2 regions of the Geobacillus sp. JS12 genome follow, and region 2 is predicted to be linked to the other one. Evidence: riboswitches for the same ligand, from Rfam matches in the RefSeq annotation. Region 2 holds a riboswitch; the other holds the start of a gene.
What was found. Region 2 has a riboswitch for thiamine pyrophosphate ahead of thiC (phosphomethylpyrimidine synthase ThiC). Riboswitches for the same ligand answer to the same signal wherever they lie in the genome.
Positions count from the first base shown of each region.

Region 1: linked by a shared signal. The riboswitch ahead of tenA (thiaminase II) and the one ahead of thiC (phosphomethylpyrimidine synthase ThiC) in region 2 are both predicted to bind thiamine pyrophosphate.

Region 1 covers NZ_CP014749.1:63,718-79,020, reverse strand. The annotation lists gene A0V43_RS00500 (thiazole synthase) at 1-100, opposite strand, end outside; gene thiS (sulfur carrier protein ThiS) at 102-305, opposite strand; gene thiO (glycine oxidase ThiO) at 302-1,435, opposite strand; gene tenI (thiazole tautomerase TenI) at 1,439-1,987, opposite strand; gene A0V43_RS00480 (energy-coupling factor transporter transmembrane component T family protein) at 2,060-2,842, opposite strand; partial or broken gene A0V43_RS00475 (ABC transporter ATP-binding protein) at 2,839-4,292, opposite strand; gene A0V43_RS00470 (ECF transporter S component) at 4,307-4,897, opposite strand; gene tenA (thiaminase II) at 4,921-5,604, opposite strand; TPP riboswitch at 5,711-5,817, opposite strand; gene A0V43_RS00460 (class I SAM-dependent rRNA methyltransferase) at 5,960-7,144, shown strand; partial or broken gene A0V43_RS00455 (MFS transporter) at 7,208-8,412, opposite strand; gene A0V43_RS00450 (YfiT family bacillithiol transferase) at 9,031-9,588, opposite strand; partial or broken gene A0V43_RS00445 (glycoside hydrolase family 13 protein) at 9,622-11,288, opposite strand; partial or broken gene A0V43_RS00440 (ketopantoate reductase family protein) at 11,486-12,413, opposite strand; gene A0V43_RS00435 (YbdD/YjiX family protein) at 12,529-12,732, opposite strand; gene A0V43_RS20940 (carbon starvation CstA family protein) at 12,725-13,147, opposite strand; partial or broken gene A0V43_RS00430 (carbon starvation CstA family protein) at 13,101-14,694, opposite strand; gene A0V43_RS00425 (hypothetical protein) at 15,098-15,303, shown strand, end outside.
Region 2 covers NZ_CP014749.1:3,579,457-3,594,759, reverse strand. The annotation lists gene A0V43_RS17665 (aminotransferase class I/II-fold pyridoxal phosphate-dependent enzyme) at 1-755, opposite strand, end outside; gene thiC (phosphomethylpyrimidine synthase ThiC) at 1,354-3,042, opposite strand; TPP riboswitch at 3,214-3,327, opposite strand; gene A0V43_RS17655 (methyl-accepting chemotaxis protein) at 3,463-4,716, opposite strand; gene A0V43_RS17650 (RDD family protein) at 4,957-5,370, opposite strand; gene A0V43_RS17645 (PP2C family protein-serine/threonine phosphatase) at 5,560-7,086, opposite strand; gene A0V43_RS17640 (STAS domain-containing protein) at 7,093-7,425, opposite strand; gene A0V43_RS17635 (ATP-binding protein) at 7,447-7,845, opposite strand; gene A0V43_RS17630 (helix-turn-helix transcriptional regulator) at 8,092-9,744, opposite strand; gene A0V43_RS17625 (phosphomannomutase/phosphoglucomutase) at 9,933-11,342, opposite strand; gene A0V43_RS17620 (hypothetical protein) at 11,293-12,408, opposite strand; gene A0V43_RS17615 (glycosyltransferase family 4 protein) at 12,389-13,576, opposite strand; gene A0V43_RS17610 (nucleotidyltransferase family protein) at 13,573-14,616, opposite strand; gene A0V43_RS17605 (Gfo/Idh/MocA family protein) at 14,909-15,303, shown strand, end outside.

The sequences.
Region 1 (15,303 bases), 210 kb from region 2:
CTGATGCTTCCACCGCTTCTTTTTGCACGTCCAAGCTCGGATATTTGCCCGTGCCGAGCAACAGCCGCGAAGAGAATTCATATGGGCCAATTTTCAACATCTCAACCGCCTCCTACAAAATGAACGATTTCCACGCGATCGCCATCACATAGCGCCGTCGTCTCATACTCATGTTTTTGGATGATGCGGACATTGACTTCGACGATGCAAAGCTTGTTCTCAAGCCGGAAATGGGCAAGCAAATCGCCCACCGTTTTCACCTCGTCGGGCACGGCGACTGCCTCCCCGTTAATCACTAACGTCATTCCACCCCCACCTTTCCGATATGGCGTGTCAACGAAAATGGCGCAAGGTCAAACGCCGTCTCTTTCCGCTCCACTAAGTCGGCGACAAGCAGACCGGTCAACGGGCTGAGCAAAATGCCGTTCCGGTAATGGCCGGCAGCGACGAATAAGCCGCGCCGCTCCGGATGCTCGCCTAGATAAGGCAAGCCGTCTTCGGTCTGCGGCCGAATGCCGCTCCATGCCCCCACCCATTCCGCCTGTTCAATGTCCGGAACAAGACTGGCGGCGCGGTGAAGCAAGTTCATCACCCCACCGGCCGATACGCGCCGATCGAACGTGCCGGGCGTGGACGTCGCTCCGATGAGCAGCCGGTTTCCTGATTTCGGAACGATGTAGCAGCCGTTTTTCGCAAATACAGTCGTTTTTAACAACGGAACCGGAGTGCGCACCATGACGCATTCCCCTTTGACCGGATAAACGGAAAGCGAAAGCCCGACCCGCGCGCCGAGCCGCGCCGCCCAAGCGCCGGAAGCGATGACGACCGCCTCGGCGGCAAACGTCCCGCCTGTTGTGTCTACCACATGCCCACTGCTGTCGGAACGGATGTCGAACACTTCCGTATACTCGTACAGACAAGCGCCGGCGGAGGCGGCGGCATAGGCGAGAGCGGCGGCCAAATCCGGAGCGCTCACTTGCCCATCGCCAGGGATGTACATCGCGCCGGCAAGCGCTTCCGCCGCAAGACGCGGCTCCATTTCAAGCGCCTCCCCTTTCGTGAGCCACTGCACCGGTTCGCCTATGCCCCGCCAAAATGTATAATGGCGATAGAGATCGTCTGCTTCCTCTTCCGTTGTCGCTAGTTTGATCAATCCTTTTTCGACAAGGCCGATATCGATGCCGGTCCTCTCCCTCAGCTCTTCAGCCAAGGCCGGCATGAGAGCTCGGCTTTGCAAGGCAAGCGGCACAAGCGGGGTTGACGTCGAAAACTCGGATTGCGCCCCAAGCATGCCGGCTGCCGCGCTTGACGCCCCGCTTCCCATCGTTCCTTTTTCAAAAATGGCGACGCGATGCCGCCGCTTGGCGAGCTCAAAACCGATGGCCGCCCCAATCACTCCGCCGCCGACGATGGCGACGTCATACCGATGCGTCATCCCCTATCCCCTCCCTTTCACGATGTCTGACAGCCGCTTGGCCTCAGCAACGGGGTCAGCAGCGAAAAAAACAGCCGACAATACTGCCACCCCGGCTGCGCCCGCTTCCAGCACCCGACGGGCGTTGCCGGCGTGAATGCCGCCGATGGCGATGACTGGAATGGACACGGCGGCCACGATTTCCGCAAGCGAGTCCAGACCGCGCGGCGGCAAACCGGGCTTGCTGTCCGTCGGAAAAATATGGCCATACAAACAAAAGTGAGCGCCATCCTGTTCGGCTTGTTTCGCCTCCTCCGACCCGTGCACCGAGCAACCAACCGTCAAGTCCGGAAACGAGCGGCGGACGGCGCGCACCGGCAGGCTGTGATAAGCAAGCTGCACACCTTTGACACCGTAGACAGCGGCGACATCAACCCGGTCATTGACGATGATTTTTTGCAGCGGCACCCCGACGCGAAGCAGTGCCGCGACAAACGCCGCCACTTCACGCGCCGTCTTCCCTTTTTCGCGAATATGAATCAGGTCGGCATACGGATGGGTGTGCGCACAAATCGCGGCGAATTCGTCAACCGTCTGACGCCCGGTGGAAACGAAATGGAGAACCCCATCGCCATCCCTTTCTTTCTACCGTACATCGCTTATAGAAATATACGGATAATGAACACCGACATAGTAGGCAGCGAACATCAAAGCGGCAAACAAGGCGACAAGCCAAATATCATATTTGCCGAACCCGATTTCATAATAAAACGTGCGCCGCCCGCTGCCAGAAAATTGTTTCGCTTCCATCGCCACGGCGATGCGCTGGGCGCGGCGGATGCTTTGCGACAACAGCGGAATGGCGTAGCGCTTCATTTTGCTGAGGACGCCCTTATTCGGCACGCCGCGCACTGTTAACGCATAGCGGATCGCCTGAAACTCTTCAAGCATAATCGGCAATAGGCGAACGGCCGCCAAAAAACTGTATGCATACTTTGGCTTCAGTCTCAACTGCTGCATGAGCGAATAAAACAACGGAACCGGCCGGGTCGTCAGCGAAAAAATCAAGCCGAGAAGCCCAAGCGCCAAAGCGCGAAACCCGATGTGCACCCCGCGCCAAAAACTTTCCGCTGTAACATGGATGAGCCCCCAGCGAAACCATGTCGTCGTTCCCTCGCCAAACATCATCATCGATGAAGCCGTCGAAACAAACACGAGGAAAAACGGCAAAAACAACCAAAACAACACATTCGCCGGATAGCCGGTGCCAAAGCAAAACAAAACGAAGAGAGCGAGCGAAACGTTAATCAGCACGTTCGGGTTATGAATGAACAACACCGCAAAAAAGAGCATGACGAGCACAATGAGCTTCAAACTCGGGTTCGCTTCATAAAGCCATGTTTCACGGCGCTGAATGTCCCAGTTCATCGCCATGTTCCTCCTTCGGCCAATACAGGCTCCACAGCAGCAAGGCGCTCATCGCGAACAAGCGCTCCATCTTCAACGACCCACCGTCTCGTCGCAAAACGACGGACAATTTGCTCGTCGTGGGTGACCATGATGATTGCCGCCCCTTGCTCACGGTATGATTCAAGCATCGCCAGCAACGCGAACGTGTTTTTCGCATCCTGCCCAAATGTCGGCTCATCAAGCAAAAAGAGGCGTTGGCCGGCGACGATCGAAGCAGCCACGCTCAGCCGCCGTTTTTGCCCGACTGACAGCTGGTACGGGTGCTGGTCTTGCTGCTCAACAAGGTCAAATTCACGCAACAGGCGGGTGATGGTTTCTTCGATTTCCGCTTCCGGCCGCCCTTCAAGCCGAAGCGAGTAGGCGAGCTCTTCGCGGACGGAATGGGCGACAAATTGCCACTCCGGATTTTGGAAAACAAACGCAATATGGCGGTAGAGCGGGTGTTGCCGCTTGATGTCGGCGCCTAGCAGCATATACTCTCCGTCCGTGCGGATGAGTTGCATAAGCGCGTGCAGCAACGTGCTTTTACCGGCGCCGTTTTTTCCGGTGACGGCAATCCATTCGCCGGCGTGCACCGTTGCTTTAGGAACATAGATTTTCGCCTCCCGGCCGCGGAACCCGCGAAAACGGGCGAGGCGAAGAAGCTCCTCGCCTTGATGGCGATTTCGCCGCCTTGCCGTCCGGTCATAGTCGTCCCAAACACCCGGATACCAGATCCCTTCAGCGGCAATGACGTCTTTATAGTCGGAAAACACCGCCTTCGCCTCGCCGTCGGCGATGATGCGCCCATCGCGGCCGAACAAGACAATGCGATCCACAAAGTCGAGCACATGGTCAATTTTATGCTCGACGATGATGACCGTTTTGCCGCGGCTCACCTGCTTCACCGTTTGCCATACCGCCTTCGTCCCTTCTTCATCAAGCAGCGCCGTCGGCTCATCCAAAAACAACACATCCGGCTCAAGCGCCAGCACCGAAGCGAGCGCCAACCGCTGTTTCATCCCGCCGGAAAGCGTATGAATATCAGTATGCGGAGCGATCTCCAAACCGACTTGGTTCAGCAGCGCACGGATGCGGACGGGCATCTCGTGGCGCGGCACGCTTCGATTTTCGAGGGCAAAAGCGATTTCCTCGTCCGCATACGGCATGCAAAATTGCGCATCAGGATCTTGGAAAACATAGCCCCACCGTTCCGGCCGCTTAAGGCGCTCCGCTTTCATCGGCACATCGATCGAGTGGGGAATGATGCCAGCCATCACTTGCAATAATGTCGACTTGCCGCATCCCGACGGACCAAGGAGGAGCACTTTCTCCCCTCGGCAATCGAAAGCGACAAGTCGCGAAACAGCAGCCCGTCGCTCCCGGGAAATTTCAGGCGCAGCCGATCAATCGCAATTGCTTGTTTCATCGCCATTCGCCGCCTTACCGGTTCAATGCATCGTAATCGTCTTTCGAGGCCGGCCGCCACATTTGCGTCACTCCGGTTTTTTCGAGCGCTTTCGCCAATGAAACAGCAAGCACGCCGGAGATGAGGATGGCGCCGATAAAACGCGCCAGCAAAAAGAGCGCCATATTCCATGGGGCGAGCGCCTCAATATAGCCTTTGTAAAAGTCCATGATGAGCGAGCCAATCGTCGCCCCGACCGCGCCGAGCGATACAACGAACACATCAAAGCGCCGATAGCGGAAGGCGGCAAAGACGAGCTCGGCAAACAGCCCTTGAACGACCCCGTAAATGAGCACTTCAAGCCCCCATTGCGATCCCATGATCAGCTCGCCGGACGAAGCCGCAATCTCCGCGAGCAACGCCACCCCTGGCTTGCGAATGAGCAAATAAGCGAGCGAGGAGGCGATAAACCACATGCCGTAAATGAGTTGATCGAGATGAAACCCTACTGCTCCCACCGCGCTATATAGCGGGCCCCATAATTTGTAAATAATGCCAAACACAATCGCAATGACGATCGTCGTTAAAATATCCGCCAATTTTAACCCTTTTGTCTTCACTTCCATCCTGTTCTCCTCCTTGTCTTGCGTCAACGGCTCGCCGCCAATTCAGCCGACGGCCACTGCTCAAGCCGATACGCCATCTCCCAAAACTCGTACTCATATTCGCTGCTGATGAGGAAATGCCGCTTCATCCGATGGCGATCCTCTTCGGTGACCTCGTCAGCGATGTCGTCAAGCCACGCGATTTGCTCTTCCACAAGCGAGCGGAACCAGTCCGAACTGTAGGTGCCGATCCATTTTTCATAAATCGGATCATTCGGGCGGCACATTTTCAAGCGCTCGCCAATTTCGTAATACAGCCAGTAGCACGGCAAAATGGCGGCGATAACATCACCGAGATGCCCTTCGTACGCCGCGCGGTACATGTGCGACGTATAGGCGTACGCCGTCGGCGCCGGAATGAACGCCGCCCTTTCCTCTTCCGTAATGCCCAAGAGCTCGGCGAACGTTTCATGCAGCGACAGCTCGGCTTCGCACGTGCTTTGTGCATGGTGCGCCAACCGGGCTGTCGTCGCCAAATCCGGCGATTTCGCCGCCCCGATCGCCTGCACGCGGGCAAAATGGCGCAAATAATAGGCATCTTGCATCACGTAATAGCGAAACTTCTCGCGCGCAAGCGTCCCTTGGCCAAGCTCCTGAACAAACGGATGGCGGAAACTCGCCTGCCAGATCGGATCGGCCGCTTGACGCAATTGTTTGGCAAATGACATTCGTTTTCCCCCTTTTTGGCAAAATAAAAACGCCGCTTCCTTTGCCGATTGGCGTAAAGAAAGCGGCGTGGGCATGCGACGTTGGCAAGGCAAAGCCTAGCCTTGCTGTGCTGCTCCTCCACTTCCCTACGCTGGCATTACCCAGATCAGGTGCTAAGGGTCTCAAAGGCACACTTTGATCTCAGCCTTTCTAAAGGCCCCCTAGTGGATGATGGTGCAATTTTCAGTTTTCTTTACACTTAATCATACCATGGCACGAACGATTGTCAATCTTTTTTTCTCCGACGTTGCGCTATGCGTTGCAATCCGCTATGATGGAAACGCAGCAATTGACGACGGAATGGGAGTGGAAACGATGGCGAAGGTCATCCTGAAAAGAGAACGGAAAAAACGGCTTGAGCAAGGGCATCCATGGATTTTTCGAAGTGAAGTCGACCGCATCGAAGGCGATGCGACGCCGGGCGACTTCGTTGACGTTTACAATCATCAAGGTTATTGGCTGGCGAAAGGATATATCAACCCCGCTTCGCAAATCATCGTCCGCGTCTTGACGCAAAACCGAAACGATGAACTCGATGAGCGCTTTTTCATCGACCGCATCCGTCAGGCGTGGGCGTACCGTGAACGGATGATTCCCGGCGTTCGCTCCTGCCGCGCCGTCTATGGCGAAGCCGACTTTTTGCCCGGATTGATCGTCGACAAATATGAAGATGTGCTTGTTGTGCAAATTTTGGCGCTCGGCATGGAAAGGCGGAAAGACTGGATTTTGCGCGGCTTGCTTGACGTGTTTGCCCCAAGGGCCATTTATTTGCGCAACGATGTGTCCGTCCGCGAGCTTGAAGGCCTCAAACAAGAAAAAGGCTTTTGGTACGGAGAAGCGGAAACGGAAATCGAAATCGAGGAAAACGGCGTGAAATACATCGTCGATATTGAAAACGGACAAAAAACCGGCTTTTTCTTCGACCAACGGCAAAACCGCGCCGCTCTTCGTCCGCTCATCGGCCCGGAGACGACCGTGCTCGACTGCTTCACCCATACCGGCTCGTTTATGCTAAACGCTTGTCTGTATGGGGCAAAACATGCTACTGCCGTCGATATTTCTGAACATGCCATCGAAACGGCGAAACGGAACGCCGCGTTAAACGGATTCACGAACGTTGAATTTGTCGTCGCCAACGCCTTCGACTATTTGCGCGAGTCGGTGCGCGCCGGCAAACAGTGGGATGTCGTCATCATCGACCCGCCGGCGTTCGCGAAATCGGCCCATGCCGTCCCGAAGGCGCTGCGCGGCTATAAAGACATTAACTTAAACGGATTGAAGCTTGTCAAAGACGGCGGCTTTTTCGTCACATCAAGCTGCTCGTACCACGTCCGCCCGCACCTATTTCAAGAGATGATCGCTGATGCCGCATTTGACGCGAAAAAAGTGCTGCGCCAAGTATATTGGAACGGCGCCGGCTACGACCACCCGAAACTCCTTGCCGCGGAAGAAGGCGACTACTTAAAATTCGCCATTTACGAAGTGCATTCCCGGCGGTGACGAGCCGCTCTCAAAGGCCGTTTCGATGCGCCGCTGGGCAGAAAAAACGCCTAGGGGTTATCCCTAAGCGTTTTTTCGTTCCCTGGGGCGAAGCGATTGTTCTTTATGCAAGACCGACAGATAGACAAGCATCGAAAGGAGCACCGAACCGCTAGCAGCTAAATAAATGCTCGGATAGCCGAACCAATGGCTGATTTGGCCAAACACCATCGCCCCGACGCCGACCCCTAAATCAAAAAACGAGAAAAATGTCGCGTTCGCCATTCCCTTGCGGTGGGCAGGCGCCCGCTCGACGGACCACGCCTGCAGCCCCGGTTGCACCATGCCAAAGCCGAAACCGTACAGCACCGCCGCCAAAAGCAACGCCCATTCTCCCGGCAGCCAAGCGAGAAGAAGCATCGCCAGCAAAATAAGCCCCGCACCAGGGAGAAAGACGGCTCGATGCCCTTTTCGGTCATACAACTGGCCAGCGAACGTTCGCGTCACCATCAAGGCCAGCGCGTAAAGCAAAAAGTACAGCTGCAGGCCGCCGATCTGTTTTTGCGCCGTATATAGAGGCAAGAATGAGGCGATGCCGCCGAACGTCACCGTCAAGAAAAACAACAGCAACGACGGGGTCAAAGCGCTTTTTTCATACAAATCCCATCTGTTCGCCCCTTTGCCATGCACGGCTTCCGCTTTTTTATACGTGATCGCGGCGGCAAACAGCACCGAAGCAACTCCAAGCGCCGCACAAATGGCAAACAGATGGCTAAACGGAATCATAGCGGCAAGCACAAGTCCAAGCGACGGACCAAACGCCAAGGCGATATTCCCCGACAGCCCGTAATAGCCCATTCCTTCCCCGCGGCGGCTCGCTGGAATGATGTCCGTCGCCACCGTTCCGGAAGCGGTTGTCGAAAACCCCAGCCAATTCCTTGGACGACCCGCATCAAAAAGAGAAGGAAAATGCTTGAGATCAAGCTGTAGGAACCGACAGAAATGACAAAAATGAGAAGCCCCAATAAAAACACAAACCGGCGCCCTTTCGTCTCAAGCGCATGGCCGGCGAACGGACGGACGATGAGCGCCGAAAACGTAAACACACCGACGACAACGCCAATCAGCTGATCGTTGCCGCCCAAATGCTCGACAAACAGCGGAAGGGTCGGCAGCGTCATTTGAAACCCAAGAAACACAAAAAAATTGGCCAAACAAATCAAAACAAAATCTTTCGTCCATATTTTTTCTTTTTGTTCTGCCATAAGCGGCTGCTGCTCCGCTCCCATACCGATCCCCTTGCGAACGATGTATTTCGTGTCCCTTAATATTTGTTAGTATAACATAATCCTATGCCGCCGTTTAAGCAAAATGTGATTTCACTGTTCTCCCGGCAAGATGACGACAAAAAAGCCCCGCCCAGCCGGCGGTTCCCGGGTGTTGTTTGCGCAGCACCATCCTTCTATGATGCGTCAACTACCCCCACTTCGCGAACGCTTGAAGTGAGGGCTTGCAACTCCCCAGAAGTGCAAACGGACTTCGTCCTCCTTCCTTGACTTGGGGTTGCATCAGGGGCAGGTTGACAACTGCCCAACCACGCAGGTCATGTCTGCATCGTTACCGATTCTCTCGGTGTGTCTGTTGGCAGTACTTGGCTTCCACACACAACAGACGGACCTACGATCGATGTTTGACGGTTGCAACGTTTCCTGCAACCAACTCCATCCATCGAGCAGCCGTTATGGGAGTGCCTTTATTGAACGGTTTTCTCCATGCCTTTATTCTATCATACACAAAAGAAAGGGGGAACGCGCATTCCTCTCCCACTTACTCCCTTTGGTCGTTGAAGTGGGATTCTCCTGCGCGAAATAGGATGAAGAAAAAAGCCGCCGAACAATCGGCAGCCTTTACCATCCTTTTCGTTTGCGCAACGACACAATTTGTGCGGTATGATGTTTCCCATGCCATGCATACAACGCGGTCAATACATACAGCGGCATCTCCCCCGCTGCCCCTTTCGGCCGAATGGTTCGGTGAAAATCCACCTCCATCATCGATTCAAGCAACACCGTCCAGCGCGCATGCAGCCCGTCAAGCAGTAAAAGCGACGATTCAATCGACAATGTACGGGCATCAGCTGTTTTCGCCCATTCGCTTTCCGCAAACGGCTTCACCGTTGGGTCGTCTTCCGTCACTCCCCATTTCGTGCGCAAAAACGCGTTCATGCTTGCATCGGCCAAATGGTGGACGACTTGGGCCACCGTCCAGCCGCCGTCGCGATACGGCGTGTTCAGCTGCTCATCGTTCAAGCCGGAAACAGCGGTTCTTAAGTCGTTCGGCAGCCCGCGGATGGCAGCAATCCACTCTTGCACCTTCCCAGCCTCAAACTGCTGCGGCGCTTGAAACGTTCCGATCGGGTAGCGAATCGGATCGACCGTCCCATGTTGATCATCTCCCTTCCGTATTCATTCATTCCACACAGAAAGGCAAATTCCTTCTTATTCTTTCCAGATGTATACGCGCGCCTCGTACGGTTTCAGCTTAAAACGCGTCGCATTTTTATGCGGACGGACCGGGTAGTTCGAGAGCGCCAAATCGCTTGACTGAAGGCGGAAGCCGTCATAGCGGTAAAGTGACGGGCGGTCCGACAAGTTGACGACTACAAGCGCGCGATCACGTCCGAGCGTTCTTGTGTACGCGTAAATGGATGGGTGGTTTTCCAAAAGCAGATCGTACGTTCCGTAAACAAACAGCTCGTTCGCTTTCCGAAGCTGAATCATTTGTCGATAAAACGACCATACCGAGTTCGGATCGCGCCGCTCGGCCTCGACATTGATCGTACGATAGTTTTCGTTCACCTTGATCCATGGCGTACCTGTCGTGAATCCAGCGTTTGGGGCACCAGACCATTGCATCGGGGTGCGCGAGTTGTCGCGCCCGGTTTTCCAAATGATCGTCATCGCTTCCTCATGGGTCCGCCCCTTCGCCCGTTCGAGTTCATACAGGCGAAGAGCGGACACATCACGATAATCACGGATGTCATCGAACCGCACGTTCGTCATCCCGATCTCTTGCCCCTGATAAATGAACGGCGTCCCTTGCATAAAAAAGTAAAGCGCGCCGAGCGCCTTGGCGCTTTCCGCCCAATAGTCGCGGTCATTGCCCACGTCGAAACGGAGCGGGGCAAATCGTGGTTTTCCAAAAACAACGCATTCCACCCGCGGTTTTCAAGCCCTTTTTGCCATTTCGTCAACGTCCGCTTTAGGCGGCGGACATCGATGGAACCATCCGCACGCCTTTCCCATAGCCCTAGATGCTCAAACTGAAAAATCATATTGAACACGCCGTTTTCTTCCCCGACCCATTGTTCGGCCTCATCAACCGTTACTCCGTTCGCCTCGCCGACCGTCATAATGTCATATCGCGCAAACGTTTGCTCTTTCAACTCTCTTAAATATTCCATAATGCCAGGCTGGTTCATATGCCCGGCAAACGACGGTACATACTTCAGCCCCTTCGGGTTTGGCAAATCGGGAAGACCCGGCTTTTTCTTAATGTGGGAGATCGCGTCGATGCGAAAGCCGTCGATACCTTTATCCAGCCACCAGTTGACCATCTCATAAAGCGCCTGGCGCACCTCACTGTTTTCCCAGTTCAAGTCGGGCTGTTTGACATCAAAAATATGCAGATAATATTGACCCGTCCGCTCGTCATACTGCCACGCCGAGCCGCCGAAAATGCTTTCCCAGTTGTTCGGTTCGCGCCCGTCTTTGCCGTCGCGCCAAATGTACCAGTCGCGCTTCGGATTGTCGCGCGATGACCGCGATTCGATAAACCACGGATGCTCATCACTCGTATGGTTGATGACCAAATCCAAAATGACTTTCAACCCGCGCCGATGGGCTTGGGCAAGCAATTCATCGAAGTCATCCATCGTTCCAAACTCATCCATAATGGCATAATAATCGCTGATGTCATATCCGTTATCGGCGTTCGGCGACCGGTAAATTGGACAAATCCAAACGATGTCGACTCCAAGCTCCACCAAATAATCCAGCTTTTCGATGATGCCGCGAAGATCACCGATGCCGTCGCCGTTGGCATCCATAAAGCTGCGCGGATAAATTTGATACGCAACGCCTTCTTTCCACCATGTTTTTTTCAAGGCTGCCTCCCCTTTGTGCACACGTTTTCACTATCCACTGTACACTACATGACGGCAATATACAACTCTCTTTTTCAAGACTAGCGAAAAAATGATTGATGAATATTTTTAGGCTGTTGTTTTCAATTGCCGCCCGTAAAACAACAGCCGTTTGCCAGACGATCGACATGCTGGCAAACGGCCGATTCGAACGATAATCAACGTTCATTAGCGGTGCGGCCCGCTTCGTAAATTTTCAAGTTATGATAGACGGTTTCAAGCATCGGGGCGTGGATGTCATACTGTTTCGCCAGCTCCAGCAAATACCCTTGCAAATGATCGGCTTCAATCGGCAGCCCTTTTTCCATATCACGCTGCATCGATGACTTCATCGTCGGGGCGATCTGTTCGAGCTGAACGCGCTGTCGTTCGGCCATCTCCTCAGTGAGCGGCGCGCCGTGCGCTTGCATAATCATTTTGATTTCCCCAAGCAGTCGGCTGATGATGACGCTCCCGTACTCGCCGGAACGAATCGGCCCGATCGGAGCGCGAAACAGCGTCGTCACCCCTGACATAGTGGCAATAAACAAATACTTGTTCCACATGTCCGAAACGATTCGCTCACTTAACCGAAACCGGGCATTGGCGCCGGCAAACAACGATTCCAACGCTTTCACCCGCCCTGTCCGTTCTCCCGACCACTCGCCGAAACGAACTTCATGGGCCGGACTTGTTTGAACGATTTCCCCTTTTTCGTTTAACGTCGTTTCGATGAAACAAAGACCCCCAACACCTTGTCATCGCCAAATGACTCCCGCAACACATCCATATGGGCCATGCCGTTTAAGAGTGGCAAAATCATCGTTGTCTCACCGACGTACGGTTTAGCATCAGCGATGGCGCCCGCCAAATGATACGCCTTGTTTGAAAACACAAAAAGATCGAACGGCTCCGTCCGTTCACCGGCCGCGATCAGTTTCGGCGCGAGCACTGCATCGCCGTGGACGCTGCGGATGACAAGCCCGCGTTCCTCAAGCTCCCGCTTTCTCCGCTCACGGACGAGAAATGTCACATCGACGCCTTTTTCGAGCAGGCGTCCGCCGAAATAGCCGCCAACCGCCCCGCTCCCACGACAAGAACGCGCATGTTATGTATCCCCTTTTCCCACATGTTCATAGCCAAGCCTAGGCTGGAATGGACAGCGTTTCGATGCAGACGTTGAAAAAAGGAAGAAGGGGACCCCCTCCTTCCTTTCCAGCCGCTAGCAGCAACGCGACACTTTGCCGCCCTTGGCATTGTAGCGCGCCTCTTGCGCCTCGCAGAAAAACTCTTTCCGCGACTTGATCGGCTCACCCGGATGATGGGTTTTCATATGCTCGACATATTTTTCATAACTCGGCACGCCGACAAGCAAGTCAAGAAACTGCCGGCGATAGGCCAACACAGTTTGCAGCCATTTAGGCATAATGCTTCGCTCCTTCTCCATCGCGCGGCACGTACGGCGCTTCTTTGAGCGGCACATGTTTGTTTTGCAGCACTTTGATCCAGATGTTCAACGCCGAGATCAACATCGCAATCACAACGAGCATGAAAATCGCACACAATGTCGCATCAATGTAGTCGTTCATAATAATTTGCCGCATTTGCGCCGCATTCGTGGCCGGCGCCAAAATTTTGCCTTGGCTCAAGCTGTCTTGGAACATTTTCGCATGCGACAAGAACCCAATTTTAACGTTTTCATGGAACAGCTTTTGATACCCTGCCGTCAGCGTGACGACCAAAAGCCATGTCGTCGGCACGAGCGTGACCCAAACATATGCCTTTTTGCCCATTTTAAATAGAATGGTCGTCGCAAACAACAAGGCGATGCCCGCCAACATTTGGTTGGCGATGCCAAACAGCGGCCATAGGGTGTTGATGCCCCAAGCGGATCGACGACGCCTTGGTACAGGAAGTAACCCACGCCAACACACAAAGGGTCGTGGCGATCAAGTTCGAGGCAAGCGAATCCGTTTTGCCAAGCGGCTTGTAGAACGTCCCCATAATATCTTGGATCATAAAGCGGCCGACGCGCGTGCCGGCGTCAATCGTCGTCAAAATGAACAGCGCTTCAAACAGGATGGCAAAGTGATACCAGAATGCCATAAGCGCCTTGCCACCGATGACGCTCGATAAAATGTGCGCCATCCCGATCGCCAACGTCGGCGCCCCGCCCGTGCGCGACAACACCGTTTGCTCGCCGACGTCTTTCGCCAGCTGCGCAAGCATATCCGGTGTGACGGTGAAACCCCATGACGATACCACTTTTGCCGCCTGCGCCACATCTTGGCCAATCACCGCCGCCGGGCTGTTGATGGCAAAATACGCCCCTGGCGTCAAGACGCAAGCCGCCACCATCGCCATAACCGCGACGAACGACTCCATCAACATCGCACCGTAGCCGATCGGCCGCGCATGGCTTTCAAGCTCAATCATCTTCGGCGTCGTGCCGGATGAAACGAGCGCGTGGAACCCGGACACTGCGCCGCAGGCAATCGTGATGAACAAGAACGGGAACAAATTGCCGGCGAAGACCGGTCCTGTACCGTCGATAAATTTCGTCACTGCCGGCATTTGCAAATCCGGCATGACGACGAAAATGCCAAGCGCCAGTCCAACGATCGTACCGATTTTCAAGAACGTGCTCAAATAGTCACGCGGCGCAAGCAGCAGCCATACCGGCAGCGCCGAAGCGACAAATCCGTAAATGATCATTAAGATCGCGATCGTTTCCCCTTTGAGCGTAAACATCGCCGAAAGCGTCGGATGCTCTGCGACGTACTGACCGGCCACAATCGACAAAATCAACAGCACAAATCCCCAAGCGACGCCTCGGCAACACGCCCCGGGCGAATGAAGCGCATGTAAATGCCCATCAAAATCGCAATCGGAATCGTCGCGGCGATCGTAAACATCCCCACGGGCTTCCGACAAGCGCTTTCACAACAACGAGCGCCAATACGGCCAATAAAATAATCATAATGCCCAAAATGCCAAGCGCTGCGATCAAGCCCGTCACCGGTCCCATTTCTTCCTTGATCATTTCGCCAAGCGACTTCCCATTGCGGCGCATCGACGCAAACAAAATGACAAAGTCTTGCACCGCTCCGCCGAGCACAACGCCGATCACAATCCAAAGCGTCCCCGGCAAGTACCCCATCTGCGCGGCCAAAATCGGTCCGACAAGCGGCCCCGCTCCCGCAATAGCGGCAAAATGATGGCCAAACAGCACCCATTTGTTCGTCGGGACATAGTCTTTCCCGTCGTTGAACATCTCAGCCGGCGTTTTTCGGTTATCATCAAGACCGAACACTTTGCGGGCGATAAACCGGCTGTAAAAACGGTAGGCGACCGCATACGTACACACCGCAGCCACGATGAGCCACATCGCGTTGACCGACTCACCGCGGCTTAAAGCCAAAATGGCAAACGCGGCAGCCCCGAGGATGGAAATCAGGCCCCATAACAAAATCGATTTTAGCCCCTTCACACGGCTTCCTCCTTTTTTATTTGTCAGAATCCTTTACGCTACTATTATATTCATTATTCTGAAAAATTTAAAGATATTTTTTCATCTTCAACTAACGTATCATTTGGTTCTATAGGAACGTTTTTCCCCATTCCTATTTCACAAAAGTATAAAACAAGTCTTTGGCGCAAAAAATGTAATTGCACCCATCGGCTTAACCAGCAACTGACTATGAAGCACCCATTGATTGTCTCCAGCTCCATCTGACGGCGCAATGGACAAAACAACGATCAACTACTATTTCAGTAAAGGGTTCGAGAAGGTGAAGGCGATCGAAGCATTGTTATGGAGCATTGCTTTGCCTGGATTCGGGCAACTGTTGAACAAAAAGTATGTCAAAGGAATTTTGTTTATTGCGTTGGAATTTGTGATTAACACCCAATCTCATTTCAATGAAGCCATCCGCCTCAGCTTCTTGGGGCGCACGGATGAGGCCGCCCGCATCACCGATATCGGATGGCTGATGTT
Region 2 (15,303 bases):
ACCACGTATCCGATGCGGCAGCCGGCCATGTTATAGCTTTTGGACAACGATCCAAATTCCACCGCCACTTCCTTTGCCCCGTCCACCTGCAAAATGCTCGGCGCTTGAAAACCGGCAAACGTCACGAACGAGTAGGCCGCATCATGAGCAATGAACATCCGGTGGCAACGGGCAAGTGAAACGGCTTCGGCCAATACATCCAAATCGACAGCGGCGGCCGTCGGATTGCTCGGATAATTGAGAAACATGATTTTCGCTTGGTCATAAACGGACGAGGGAAGCGCATCAAACCGAGGAATATAACCATGTTGCGCATCGAGCGGCAGCGATCGGCTCTGGCCGCGGGCAAAATGGACGGCCGTCCGGTAGACAGGATAGCCTGGATCAGGCACTAAGGCGAGCTCGCCGGGATTGAGAACGGCTTGCAGCAAATGGACGATTCCTTCTTTCGAGCCGATTAACGCCAACACCTCGGTCTCCGGATCGAGCTTGACGCCATATTCCCGTTCATAAAAACGCGCGACCGCTTCCCGATACTCCCTGCAGCCGCCATACGGCGAATACGTATAGTGTTCTGGCGCATCGAGCGCTTCTTTCAACGCTTCGATGACAAAGGAAGGGGGCGGCAAATCGGGGGCGCCGATCCCTAAATCAATGACATCAACCCCGAGCTTTAGCAGTTCTTCTTTTTTCTTTTGAAATCGGGAGAACAAATATGGCGGCATCGTCTGCACAATATCGGAAAATGTGTTCAATCCCATCCCTCCTCATGGCCCTTCGTTTCAGTTTATGCGCACGCCCATCCCCCTCATGCCCGTCTCACGTTCAAGAAGCAGCCTATAATACCAATGGCTTTCTCACATCAAGACATCATCAAAATCTTTTTTCTCGAAAAGCGGTCGATGCAGGAGAAGTGGTTAATTTTTCACTAAGCTGCTAGAAAAACGCGATCAACCTTCTGAAACCCGGCCCTTTCGCCATAAAAAGAAGCGGCCGGCATCATCCACGGTTCGATGACGCAACTGGCCGCTGTCTATGGAAGCGAAGCGCCGGCGAAGGCGTCGCGATAGACTGCGCAGTTTTCCCCGCATGATCATTCTATGATTCAAAATTTGCACCTTATGCCATTATCATAATCCATCTGAAACGATTTGTAAATATATTTTTTGAAAATTATATATTTTAAAAATAATAAAGAACCACACCAATTTGCAGAACAAACAAGAGGGGCGATGAACGTTCGCCCCCCTCCGCTGCTTCGATCAGCACCGAGCGTTTTCCAGCTCATGCTTTTTCCGTTGATCGAACTTCCATATCCTCTCCACCATGCCGAGCATCGCAGCCCGCTTCTTGTCATTGATACAGCGATGACCCTTGCCGAATAAATTGTTGCGCTTTTTCTTTCATCCCCTCCTCTTTGATTTTCCGTTGCAGTTCATGTGAAATGTTCATGGAACAAAATTTCGGCCCGCACATCGAACAAAAATGAGCTGTTTTCGCCGCCTCAGCCGGCAATGTTTCATCATGGTATTCGCGGGCCCGTTCCGGATCGAGGGATAAATTGAACTGATCGTTCCAACGAAATTCAAAGCGCGCTTTCGAGAGCGCATCGTCACGCTGCTGAGCGGCTGGATGCCCTTTTGCCAGATCAGCCGCATGGGCGGCGATTTTATAGGCCACGACCCCGGCGCGTACGTCCTCTTTATTCGGCAACCCTAAATGCTCTTTCGGCGTTACGTAACAAAGCATCGCCGTTCCATAAGCGCCAATGATGGCGGCGCCAATCGCTGACGTAATATGGTCATACCCGGGCGCGATGTCGGTGACAAGCGGCCCTAACGTATAAAACGGCGCTCCATGGCAAATGTCCTGTTCCTGCTCGACATTTTCGCGAATTTTATGCATTGGAATATGTCCGGGCCCTTCGATCATCACCTGCACATCATGCTTCCAGGCGATTTTCGTCAGCTCGCCGAGCGTCTTGAGTTCCGCAAACTGCGCCTCATCGTTCGCATCGGCGATGGAGCCGGGACGCAAGCCGTCGCCAAGGGAGATCGCGACATCGTATTGTTTCAAAATCTCGCAGATTTCTTCAAAATGCGTATACAAAAAGTTTTCTTCATGATGGGCCAAACACCATTGGGCGATGATCGAGCCGCCGCGCGAGACAATTCCGGTCGTCCGGTTGGCGGTGAGCGGAATGTAATGAAGCCGCACACCGGCGTGGATCGTCATGTAGTCGACTCCTTGCTCCGCCTGCTCCATCAACGTCTCACGATACACGTCCCACGTTAACTTCTCCGGCACCCCTCCTACCTTTTCGAGCGCCTGATAAATCGGCACCGTTCCCACGGGGACCGGCGAATTGCGGATGATGTACTCGCGCGTCTCATGAATGTGCTTGCCGGTCGACAAATCCATGACCGTATCGGCGCCCCAACGCACCGCCCAAAGCAATTTTTCCACTTCGTCTTCAATCGATGAAGAAACAGCCGAGTTGCCGATATTGGCATTAATTTTCACATGGAAACGACGGCCGATGATCATCGGTTCGCTCTCTGGATGGTTAATATTAGCCGGAATAATGGCCCGACCAGCGGCGACTTCTTGGCGGACCATTTCTGGATCGATTTGTTCACGAATCGCGACAAACTCCATTTCTGGCGTAATAATCCCCCGTTTGGCGTAATGCATTTGTGTCACGGTTTTTCCGGGCTTTGCCCTCAATGGACGGCGCACAAACGGAAGCGAACGTTGGATCGCAACAGAAGACCGCTCCATTTCCTCCACATCGCCGCGCTCAACAATCCAGTTGCGGCGAAGAGGCGGCAATCCTTTTTCGACGTCCGGCTCAAAATGAGGATCGGTGTATGGACCGGTTGTGTCATAGACGCGCACCGGCTCGTTTTCCACCGTTCCTTGCGGCGTTTTCGTCGGCGACAACACGATCTCTCTCATCGGCACGCGCACATCCGGACGCGACCCTTCGATGTACACTTTGCGGCTTTCCGGAAACGACATAAACGAGCGAATGTTTTCCATGCGTGGCTTCCCCTTTCAACATAAAATTATGAAAGATCAGATCTGAAGCCACACCGTCTGAAGCGGGGCAAACACGAGAATAGGCGATGGCGGCCGATTCAAAATAAAAACAGGTTCCGACACCGGAACCTGATCGAAGGCAAAAGGCCAAATGAACAAGACACGTCCATCTGTTCCCGCTGCCTGCTTCCCTACGCTGGCATGACCCAGATCAGGTTCAAAGGGTCAAAGAACTTCATCGCGTTCTTTTCTCAGCCCGGCTCTCGGACTCCCCTAGCAGATAAGCGTATCACAATGATGACTGACTTTTTTCATTTTATCAGGCAATTGGCAAAGATGCAAACCATTTTATTCCAAACGTTGACTCCCACACGTCGTTTGAAAGCCCCTCTTTCTCGAAGAAAGCGTCCTTTTCCTCACTCACACAGAAAATTTCTTCAGCATGGCCCGCATCTCGTCCGCCATCTGACCGAGCGATGTCGACGAAGAGGCGATTTCCTCGACGGAAGCCATTTGTTCCTGCGTCGCTGCCGATACGTTGGCCGCACCGGACGCTGACTGTTCGACAATATTGGTCATCTGTTGGAGTGCGTCGTTCACTTGGCGGGCATGCTCCGTCATTTGCTCGATGGCGGACGATACTTGTCCAATTTGTTTGCTCACTTGGCCGACCTCCTCCCGAATATGGGCAAATGATTGGCCGCATGCCTCCGCCACGTTCAATCCTTTCGCCACTTCGGAGATCACCTGTTCGGCAGACGCAACCGCCCGCTTCGTTTCTTCTTGAATGTAACCGATCAGCTCAGAAATTTGATGCGCTGAGCGCGCGGATTGTTCTGCGAGCTTCCGCACTTCATCCGCGACAACCGCAAACCCTTTCCCTTGCTCGCCGGCGCGCGCCGCTTCGATCGCCGCATTGAGCGCCAACAAATTCGTCTGCGACGCAATGCCAGTGATCGCTTCCGTAATCTGTCCAATCTCGTTGGAACGCTCCCCAAGCCCTTTCACCACCTGGCCGAGCGTTTGCACATGATCGTAAATGAACTGCATTTGCTCGGACATTTGTCCGATGGACTGCTTGCCGTCCTCTGCTTTCGCCGATGTTTTCTCAGCCCGGTGCGCCACTTCTTTCGTATGGAAAGCGACGTCGCTCAATGTTTGGGAAATATCATGCACGGACGCGGCGGTGGTGCGGACAGCATCGGCCTGCTCCTCCGCACTTGCCGCAAGCGTTTCCATCGTTGTCGCAATTTGCTCTGTCGCTTTCGTCGTCTGTTCGGCGACGGCGGCAAGCTGCTGAGAATATTGCGCTACTTCTTCGGCATGATGTTGGATTTGCCCCATCACACTTTGCCAAGCGTTTGCCATATCGTTTAACGACGCCGCAATCGGCCGCAGCTGCTGCACGCGATCAAGCGGTATGCGCGCCGTCAAATCTCCGCCTGTCATCTTGCCTAAATGTTCGTTAATAACGGCAATCGGGGCAACAAACCGTCGATAGTTGAGCGTTGCCGAAACGAAACCGAGCATCGCGCCAAACAGCACCGTAGCAACAAGCGTCCACCAAAATGCCGCCCCGCGAATGCCGTTGACCAGGCATGTGGCCATGCCGATCGCCGCTGTGCCAGGGATGACGATGAACATGGTGCGGATGATATAACTTGCTAATGACAAAACGCTCTCCTCCTTTTGCCATGATGCAAACACCTTTCTTATTTCTTTACCACATAAATAGATTCGTGAATGAACGTTCATTTTCCTTCCTAGCCCTAATCATGAATAGGGGTGGTTGCAAAGTTTTCTGATCTAACAAGGACCCGCTCAAAAACATCATGCTTTTGCTCGCTTCTAATCGGTGAAGAAAATAAAAAAAGGCGCCCCGTTCGATTGGGGCACCACCTGTTGTTTTCCGCTTTACACCGCCGGTTTTTCCGTTGTCACATACGTTCCAGCGATAAAATCGTGAATGGAGCGTTTGTCTTCTCTTGCAGCGACCATAATCGCACTAATGATGAGACCAATGCCGAACGTGATAAAGTATACGAGTCCGCCAACGAACGAGCGCAAAAACATCGTGCCGATGCCGACTTTTCCGCCGTTGACTTTCGCAATCCGGATGCCAAGCATCCGCTTGCCGACCGTATATCCGTACCAAACAGCCGGAACGATTAACGCGTAAAGGATGTTCGCTAATGACGTAAACCAGTTCGTTTCCCAACTGCCAGTGATGAAATAGCCGATGATCGAAATCGGAATACCGACGACAATCGCATCCAACAAGTTAGCCAACAGCCGCTTCCAAAATCCAGCCGGATTTGTCACCGCCATATGCCTTCCCTCCTGTTGCCTTTTCTATATTGTATTCTCCATTAACAGTATAATTGTCTTCATTTTACCGTAAATGGCGTATAAAAGAAAATCGGTTTTTTCGACATCACATCGATTTTTTGCTTCGATGCGGTGGTCCCTGCTACACACGCTCAAGATGATGGAATCGATCTTCTTGCAGCAATTTCTTTAGCCCAGCTTCGCCACCACAGCCGAAAAATCGTCTGGAAGCGGCCCTTTTTGCGCAAAATGGCGGCGCAGATGGTCCAAAAGCACTTGCTCGTCCAATAAAATATGCGGCGCCAGCGCATCGCGGAACGCTTCAATCTTTTGCCGGACGGAACCCGTTTCCCCTTCGATCGCCCCGTCGGAATACAACACAAGCGTCGCCCCCGGCTCGTAGCGCAACCGGCCGCTGTCGACAAAAAGGCGCGGAAGCAGCCCGATCGGCGCGCAGCCGCGGTCCAACTCCGCCACCGTTCCATCCGGTTGGAACAAAAACCCCGGCGGATGGCCGGCTGATGCATATTCAATCATCCGTTCCTTGACATCCACCAGAACATATACGGCGGTGAAATAATACGTCATCCGCCCGTTTTCATGGTACAACTGGCGCATATGGCGGTTCAACTCGCGAAACACTTCCGTCGGAACGATCCCTTTGCGGATGACGCCGTTTAAGAGCGAGCGGACCGACATGCAAATGAGCGAAGCCGCTGCCCCATGACCCATCACATCCATTAAAAAAATGCCGTACCGCTGTTTGTCGATCGGATACCAGGCGTACATATCGCCACCCAGCTCCCGCGATGGGATGTACGTTCCGGCAATCTGGATTCCTTTGGCCGACAACGGCTTGCTCAACACGCGCTTTTGCACCTCGCGGGCCAGCCGCAAGTCATCTTTCATCGCTGCGATGTATAGGTTCTCGTAAGTTGGACCGGCAAATAAAAACAAGTAAAACGCGATTTCTCCATCATGGCCGGGCACAGCCCGCACCGTCGTCTGCCTGACATAGACCGAACCGTTTTTCCGCCGCCAGCGCACCCACCCCCTCCATTCTCCACTTTCCCCAGTGCTCGCTTGAATCACCTCATAAAGCCAGGCCTCGTAATAACCCGCGTAAAGCGTATGCAACGGCTGACCGACAATCTCTACATCATGACCAGTGATTTTTGTGAACGCCGGATTGACAAACTGAACGACAAACTGGCCATCGGTGACGAGCATCGCCTGTTCCATCGCTTTGTACACTTGTTCAGCGAGCTGTCGTTCATTCTCGTTTCGCTTTGCTTCTGTCAGATCAGCGACAATCCCGCTGACAAGCCTCACTTCCCCGAATTGGCCAAGCACAGGAAACGTCTGTTCAAGCACCCAACGGACGGAGCCATCCCGCTGATTGATAATGCGATACGTCTGGGCGCCCGCATCCGCTTCCGAAAGGAGCGACCATTTTCTTTCCGCCTTGGCGCGGTCATCTGGGTAGGACACTTTTGCCCATATGTCTTGATCGCGGTAAAAGTCGTCCGGAGGCAGGCCGTACAGCTGCTCGCATGATGACGAAATGAACAAGAGCCGCCTTTGTTCCGGCGCTGCGAGCCAATACACATAATCGCCCGGCCCAACGAATACATTCATTTTTTCCAAGCCGAGAAGCAGCTCCCGCCACGCGAGGTGGTCATAACGTTGAACATGTTCCCAAAACCCATCCACCATAGAACGTCATTCTCCACTGAAATAATCCATGGCTTCCTTCTCTGTGGCAAATAGTTTGATAAACGAAGAAAATTTGACAATATGGAAAATTTCTGCAAGCGACCCTTCCACTCCGGCAATGACCAACTCTTTTTGTCGGGCTCTCGCCTCCATGACGCTGTCAGCGATGACACCGAGTCCGGCGCTGTTTATGTAGTTGACCCCCTCCATGTTGACGATCAATTGATCCGCCTGTTTGTCCAGCAGCCTTTCCAGCGCTTGACGGAACGATTCGACGTTGTTTAAGGTAATATCTTCTGCCCATGTCAGCGCGCAAATTGCCCCTTGTCTCATCCTCATCTTGCTTCCTCCAATGGTCACTCATTTTTTGCATTTGCACATGCAAAACAAGACGTTGTTTCCCGCTCGCTTCACGTATACATCGTCGACAATATGGGTGATCAGCTGCAGCCCTCTGCCGCGCGGCCCTGTGTTGACGACATCGGTTTGGGCTACGGAGAAGCATCCTCCTCGCTGTTTGACAATGATCATAAACTGTCTCGCTTCCATTTTCCAAAATATCCTAAATGGCAGTTTTCTCGTTTTTTGACAATATTCATACGCATTCGTGCACGCTTCCTCGGTCGCGAGCCGAAGAAAAAGGCAATCACGCGGCAAAAACCCCATTCTCTTCGCCAGTTCCTCGGTAATGTCCATCGCTTTTAAAATGTCCGCCGTTTTCATGATTGCCATCGTTCGGATCATGGCCCTGGGCTTCATCGGCATTTCCCCTATCTTTGTTATGCTTATGCGCCGGCCAAAGCAACATGGCAGCTTTTCCACTATCGCACGTTCCAGCGCTGGGGAAAACGGATTCGAATGCTATTTTTCTCCTTTATTGTTCCATCTATCGAAAAATAGTTCTTATTTACTACAATTCATTATAATACAAAATGGGGCTCATTCCAATTTCCTACATCCAAAAAAAAAAGACATCATGGCACCCATCGTCCAATGATGTCCCCCTTAACGGCGCTGCCGGCGGTGGTTTAGTTGATACACAAGGGCGATCAACTGTGACCGATCGTTGACGCCAATTTTTTGAAAAATGTTTGTAATATGATTTTTCACGGTATGGACGCTAATGAACAGCCGTTCCGAAATTTCCCGGTTACTGCAGCCTTGAATGAGCAGCTCCAATACATCCATCTCCCGGGCCGTCAACTGCTTGGACAACATGTCGATATTGACCGTCCCATCATTCCCACCGTGAGCCTTGCCGCTGATCATCATCGCACCAATCGCGGCCAACGCCGTCATATACACTTCCGCCTCTTTCGCTTCCCTTTCTTTCTTTATATGAACGGCGAGAACGCCATAGCGGCCATCGCCGACGAAAAACGGCACTTCCATCACCGATTTGCCTTCAACATCAAGCAGCGCCGGCACCTCGCCTTTCGCCTTTTCGCCGTGGCAGCCATAGCGGCGGCAGACATCATCCCGATAACGAACGGCCATTTCTACGTCCATCGCTCCTTCGTGGACAACGGCTGTTTGGCCATCGCTAGACCATACCACGCAGACGAAATCGCCGTAAGCGAGCTCCGCGGCGAATTCGGCCATGATCCGGATGATTTCTTCCTCGTTCTGCACCACACGCATGGCCCGTCCAATTTCCATCAACATCGACAGGCGCATCAAGTGGCGGTCCATTTTCATATCAACCTCTGTACATTTAGCCAGGAGCAGCCAATGTTGAACGAGGGCGGAACCGACCGAACGAAGCGCCGCCGGCAGTGAAGAGGACGCCTCGCTGCCGATCATGATCCATCCTTCCACTGCTTTCCCGTACGTCGCCGGATACGCAATCATCGCTTTCGGACGGATGCCATGGCGAACAAAAAAGGAAAAGCGTGGATCCAAAGCGGCATCTTGAACGTAAACCGAACGAAGCGGCGGCTCCGAAGACGAAAGCGGCGGAAACAACGCATCGATCATCTTGCCGCGCAGCTTTCCGGCCTTTTCCCCGCTTGCCGCCGCCACCATCCATCCTTGCGGACATTTGGCGATATACAACGCCATATCGACGCGTTCATCGAACGCCCGCAACTCAAAAAGCAGCTTGTCCACGTCCGCTAGGGCGGAGCTGTCCGCAACCACTGCTTCGAGCCGTTTTCCGTATTCACAGCATTGTTGCTTGCGGCGCTCGCCGCTGATTAATTCCCCGCATATGACCGCCATCTTTTCTATATCTTTTAACTTCGCTTCGACCGCCCGCGCCGGCAACGCCGCCACCTGTTCGATCGCTGGCATCCATTCTCCAGTGTCCATCAGCGGTTGTTCGCAAATGAGCCATTTCGTTTCTTCCTCAATAAACACGCCCGCCCAAATCCAATATTCCGCCTTCTCATCGACAAACACGGGAGCGACGATGCTCTTCATGCCAAAACGCCCGACCGGCACGACCGATGGACGCTGCCATCCGTCCATGACAAGTTCCTGCGGGCAGAAAAACGATGGCGCTTCCCTTTTAGCGGCAAACAAAACGAACTCCGCCAGCTCGGTCATATTCGATACTTTCGTCACGGGAGCGCCGTGATCATCGACGATCAGCATGCTCAACTCCGTCAATGCCGCGTATGCATCTTGAATATATTGCAACGATTCACGGATCACCACGCCTTCAACTCTCCTACAATACATTTTTATCCTTATCTATTATGGACAAACCATTTGCAAGAAATCAAGCATGAGCCCCCTCACAACAAAAATAAACCGGCGTGGGAGCCCTACGGACGACCCACGCCGGAACAAATCTTTTGAAACGGACAGAGGGCGACAAGCGCAGACCATTCGGAGAAAAGGCGTCACCAGTCAATGCGCAATTCAAGGGTGGCGAGGCAATCAGCCAGTTGCCGCTTAATCTCCGCCAATGCAGCCTCCGTCTTGGCTTCTGCACGCAACACAAGAATCGGCTGCGTGTTCGACGGCCGCACCAACCCCCAGCCGTCTGGGAACTGGATGCGGGCGCCATCCACATCGACAACAGGGAAACGGCCGGCAAATTTCTCTTTTACTCTGGCAATGGCAGCTGGTTTTTTCTCTTCCGGGCAAGCAACTCGCGTCTCCGGCGTCGCCGCGTACCGCGGCACATCGGCAAACCACTCGGACAGCGGGCGCTCATCGTGCGACAGTAATCGAAGCAGGCGCCCAGCGGCGTACAGCGCATCGTCATAGCCGTAAAACTCATCATTGAAGAACAAATGACCAGACATTTCACCGGCAAACGGGATCTCCGGACGACGGCGCAACGTCGCTTTGACGTGCGAATGGCCGGTGCGATGGAAGAACGGTTTCCCGCCGAGCCGCTCAATTTCCTCAACAAGCGCTTGCGAACATTTCACTTCGACGGGCGCGTCGGCTCCCGGATGACGCTTAAGAATCTCGCGCCAGAACAGCACCATCAGTTGGTCGCCCCAACGGATCGCACCCGTTTCATCCACAACCCCGATCCGGTCGCCGTCGCCGTCAAACGCGATGCCAAGATCAGCCTGCTCCTTGCGCACCATCTCAATCAAGTCCGTTAAGTTCTCCGGCACGACCGGGTCCGGATGATGGTTCGGAAACGTCGGATCGGATTCACAGTAAAGCGGGACGACATCGCACCCCCATTCTTTGAGCACTTGTGGCGCAATGATCGATGGGGTGCCGTTGCCGCAGTCGACGACGACCTTCAGCTTGCGCGGACCGAGCTTAATTTTCTCCTTCAACATCTTGATATAGGCCGGAGCAAGGTCAAGCGTTTCCTCGCGCCCGCGCGCTGTTTCAGGACGCGGCTGTTCCTGGCTGAGCCGCTCCATCGCCTGCCGCAGCGCTTGGATGCGCTCGCCATAAATTGTCGTTTTTCCCATGGCGATTTTAAATCCGTTCTCATCCCCTGGGTTATGGCTGGCGGTGATGATCATGCCGCATGGAATGTTCGTGTAGTATAAGCTGTAGTAAAACATCGGCGTCGTCGAAAGCCCAATATCGACGACATCGCAGCCGCCATCGAGCAGCCCATCTTTGAGCGCCCGATGCAAGCCAGGCGATGACAGACGATTGTCATGACCGACAACCGCCCTCTTCTCGCCTTCCTTTTGCATCATGTCGGCAAAGGCCCGTCCGAGCCAATACGCGAACGACTCATCGAGCTCCTCTCCGGCTCGTCCGCGGATGTCGTATTCTTTAAACACGTGTGCCGGCCATGCGAACGGTTTCGTTGTTGATGGATTCATCGACAACCACCTCCACCGAAATCGATTGAGCGATTGCTGCTGTTAACAAGTACGACAATGTTGACTCCGCCCCCCGATTCGGGTTCGGGCCGTTCGGGCCAAGCCCGTCGCAGCAACTGCCGTCGCTTGGGTCCGCAAGCGGCGCGTTGCCGTCGTTTTGTCCGTAAAACCAAGCGAGGCAGCGGCGGACGACGCCGCGATAACGCTCGTCGTCCGTTGCCCAATACGCTTCGCGCGCCGCCAAAGCGAGCTTCATCACATCAAGCGGCTGTTGATCCCAATCGGCGCGGTAGCGGCGGCTGCACCAGCCGCGGTTGCCGACCGGACGGATGACACCTCCCGGTCCGCTCATTTTTTCAATAAGGAAAGCAAGGCTTTTTTCCGCCACTTCCTTCACCTCATCCCGCGGCGCGCGCCGATATGCCGTCCAAAGCGCCCACGGCAGCACCCCGTTGGCGTACGTCAACTCCGGCTCATACCAATGCCAATCGTCGCCAGCATGCTCCCAATACGCCGCAAGCAGCCGCTCTTCAAGCCGTGCAGCCAAAGCTGCCACTTCCTCTTGATCGACGCCAAGCGGGCGTCCTTCTGTCAATAAGACGCCGCAAGTGGCCACCCCCCAGGCGACGCCGCGCAGCGAACGAAGCTCCCAAGCCGCCGGCATGGCCCGCCGCAACATATCTGCTGCCGCCTCGCGCCGCGCCGGATCGCTGAGGCGAACGTAAGCCAACGCCGCCGCCCAAAACGACCGCCCGAAGCAGTCGTCTGACGGCGTTTCCTCTTCTTTTGTCCGGTCAAAGAAAAAGTTGTTATGGAACGTGCCATCATCGTTTTGCGCCCAAAGCAAAAAGGCCAAATATCGGTCAAGCAGGCGATACAGCCGCTCCTTCGTTTCTTGATCGTCGAGCAACGCCAGCCACTCGAGGCACGCCCATATGGCGCGGGCGTTGTCATCGGTCGAATACCCTTCGCGCCGCCGCGGAATGCGGCCGAGACTATGCTCAAGCAACCCGGTGTCGTCAGTCATGCGCTCGAGATGGTCGAACTTAATGACTGACGGTGCCAATGGTCTTCACCTCCCCACGTTTCGCGGCGCACATGCGCGCAAACAAGGCGACATGCTGTTCGCCGACGCGCGGCCAATGCGTGTTTGCCCCGATTTGGCGCACCTTTTCCTCCCATCGCTTCAGCGCCGCCTCGTCGGCCAACAGCTGCCCGATCCGCTCTTCCCAGGCGGTCGTATCGCCATACGGCAACAACAGCTCTTCACAACCTTGCAACAAATCGCGCGCATGCTCATACGGCGTCGAAACGACCGGACGGCCGACGCCGACCGCATAGGCAAGCGTGCCGCTTGTAATTTGCTGCATGCCCGGGTACGGGGTGACGTACAAGTCGCATGCCGTCAAATAATCAATCAGCTCTTCCTCGCTGAAATACCGGTCCTCCATGCGAACATGGCCATCGAGCCCGAGCCGATGAATCAACGCTTTCAGCTCATCGCGATACGCCTCCCCTTCCCGCTTTTTCACTTCTGGGTGCGTCTGTCCGGCAATGACATACAGCGCTTCCGGCACCTTGCGCACGACGCCCGGCAATGCGGCCAAGACCGATTCAATCCCTTTGCCGCGGCTTAGAAGCCCGAACGTCAACATCACTTTGCGGCCGCTGAATCCGAGGCGGCGGCGAAGCGAATCGCGATTTTCGCTGCTTGGGCCTGGAGCACCGTGCGGAATGTAGACAATTTTTTCTTCCGGCAAGCCAAACGCTTTGACCAAATACGGAATCGCCTGCCGGTTCATGACGATGATCGCATCGCTTGCTGCCGCGATTTTCCCTTGAATCGGGCGGTACGGCAACGGCGGTTCGGCAAACACCGTATGGAACGTCGTCACGAGCGGCTTTTCGAGCGCCGCGATGAAATCGAGAATGTATTCGCCCGCCTCGCCGCCGAAAATGCCAAATTCATGCTGCAGGACGACAACATCGATGTCGCTCTCATTCACCCGTTTGGCCATCTCGGCATAAGCGGCGCGGTTTTGCGCCGGAAGCGGCCAATACGCCGGGTTGTGACGGTAGGCGTCATCGCCGTCGCTTTCGTTATACAAAACGATGACGCGGTCGCCATCAGACGGGCCCCGGACGCCGTCAATGCTTTGGCGCAAATGTTCCGTAAACGTCGCCAGCCCGCACCGCCGCGGCGGGTACGTGCTGACGTAGGCAATTCGAATCATGCTTGCACCGCCTCCTTGAACTGATTAATAATCGAATCTTCGAACACTTCTCCCGCCGGCGTCACCGTCCGATAGCCGAAAATGCTGTTTTGCAAACGGCTGCGGTCACGAATGACAGAGCGGTCCCAAACGATGGTCTGCGCGCAATGGACGCGGGCGCCAATTTGGCAGTGGTCGCCGATGACCGCATTCGGGCCAATGACGGCCTGCGGACCGATTTTCACATGGTCGCCGATGAGCACAGGCGGCACAAACAAGACGCCAGACCCAATCTCCACGTTTTCACCGACAAACACGCCCGGCTGAATTTCACGTCCTTTGAGCGGAATCGGAAACTCCCGGCACAACGCATCCCAATGCACTTGGCGGTATCGTGCCGGCGTCCCCATATCACGCCAATATCCGTCGCTGACGGTGCCATAGACACCGACATTCTTCTCGATAAGAAGCGGGAACGTTTCACGCTCGATCGACACTTCCCGCTCCGCCGGGATATAGCGCATCACCTCTGGCTCCAAAATATACATGCCGGCGTTGATCCGGTTCGATGGCGCTTCTTCGCGGCGCGGCTTTTCGATAAAGCGCAAAATTCGCCCGCTGTCGTCTTGTTCTACGACCCCATAGGAAGAAGGATCGTCAACCTCCGTTAAGACGATGGTCGCAAGCCCGCCGTGTTGGCGGTGGAAATCAAGCAGGGGAATCAATTGCGGCAAGTGCACGATGTCGGCGTTAAACACAAGAAAACGTTCATTCAGAAAACGTTCGGCATTTTTAATCGCCCCGGCCGTTCCGAGCGGAGACGGCTCAAGCGCGTATGTAATGTTCACATTGAAACGTTTTCCGTCGCCGAAATAACGGCGGATCACGTGAGAGCAGTGATGGGCAGCGATGACAAATTCGTTAACTCCTTGGTCGCGAAGATGAATGATGAGGTGCTCAAGCCATGGCCGGTTCGCAATCGGGGCCATCGGTTTGGGGATGTTTTCGGTCAATGGACGAAGACGCGTACCTAATCCTCCTGCCAGCAACAATGCTTTCATTTCGTCATCCCTCCATACGATTTTTTTCACAAAACTAGACACGATTCTTGATGGATGAACGAAAAAATGAAAGTGATTCATAGATTGCTAGCACTCGGCTGCAATGGTTGCTAATAATAATATACATAATATTCCTCCTTCTATGCAAGCAAAATAATTGTCGGATGGTGTCGATGAGGAATGATTGATGCTTGCCAATTTCAAAACTTTCATTTTCTCGTTCTTCTTTTTCTTTGCGGTATAATGAGTATCGTTAATGCTATATATATGTGAGGGAGGAGGAGAATACGCCATGATTTCTTCATCATCTTTCCGTTACCATGTTGGCATTGCCGGCGCCGGCGCATTCGCTGAATTTCTCGCCGGCGCGCTCGCCCCGCTTCCTTCCTTCCATCTCGCCGCTGTCGCCGGGCGGACGGACGAAAAACGCCAGCGCGTCATCGACGCCTATCGCCGCCGTCAGCCGCAGGCGGGCGACGTGCGCGAATACCGCGAAGCTGAAGAATTGATCGTTGACCCGCACGTTGACATCGTCATTCTCACCACCCCGCCGCATTTGCACGCCCCGCTTGCCGAGCGGGCGCTTGAGGAAGGAAAACATGTGCTCCTTGAAAAGCCAGGCGGCCTCACCGCCGAGGCGCTGCGGGCGAACATCCAGCTCGCCGCCCGCCAAAACCGGGCGTTGGC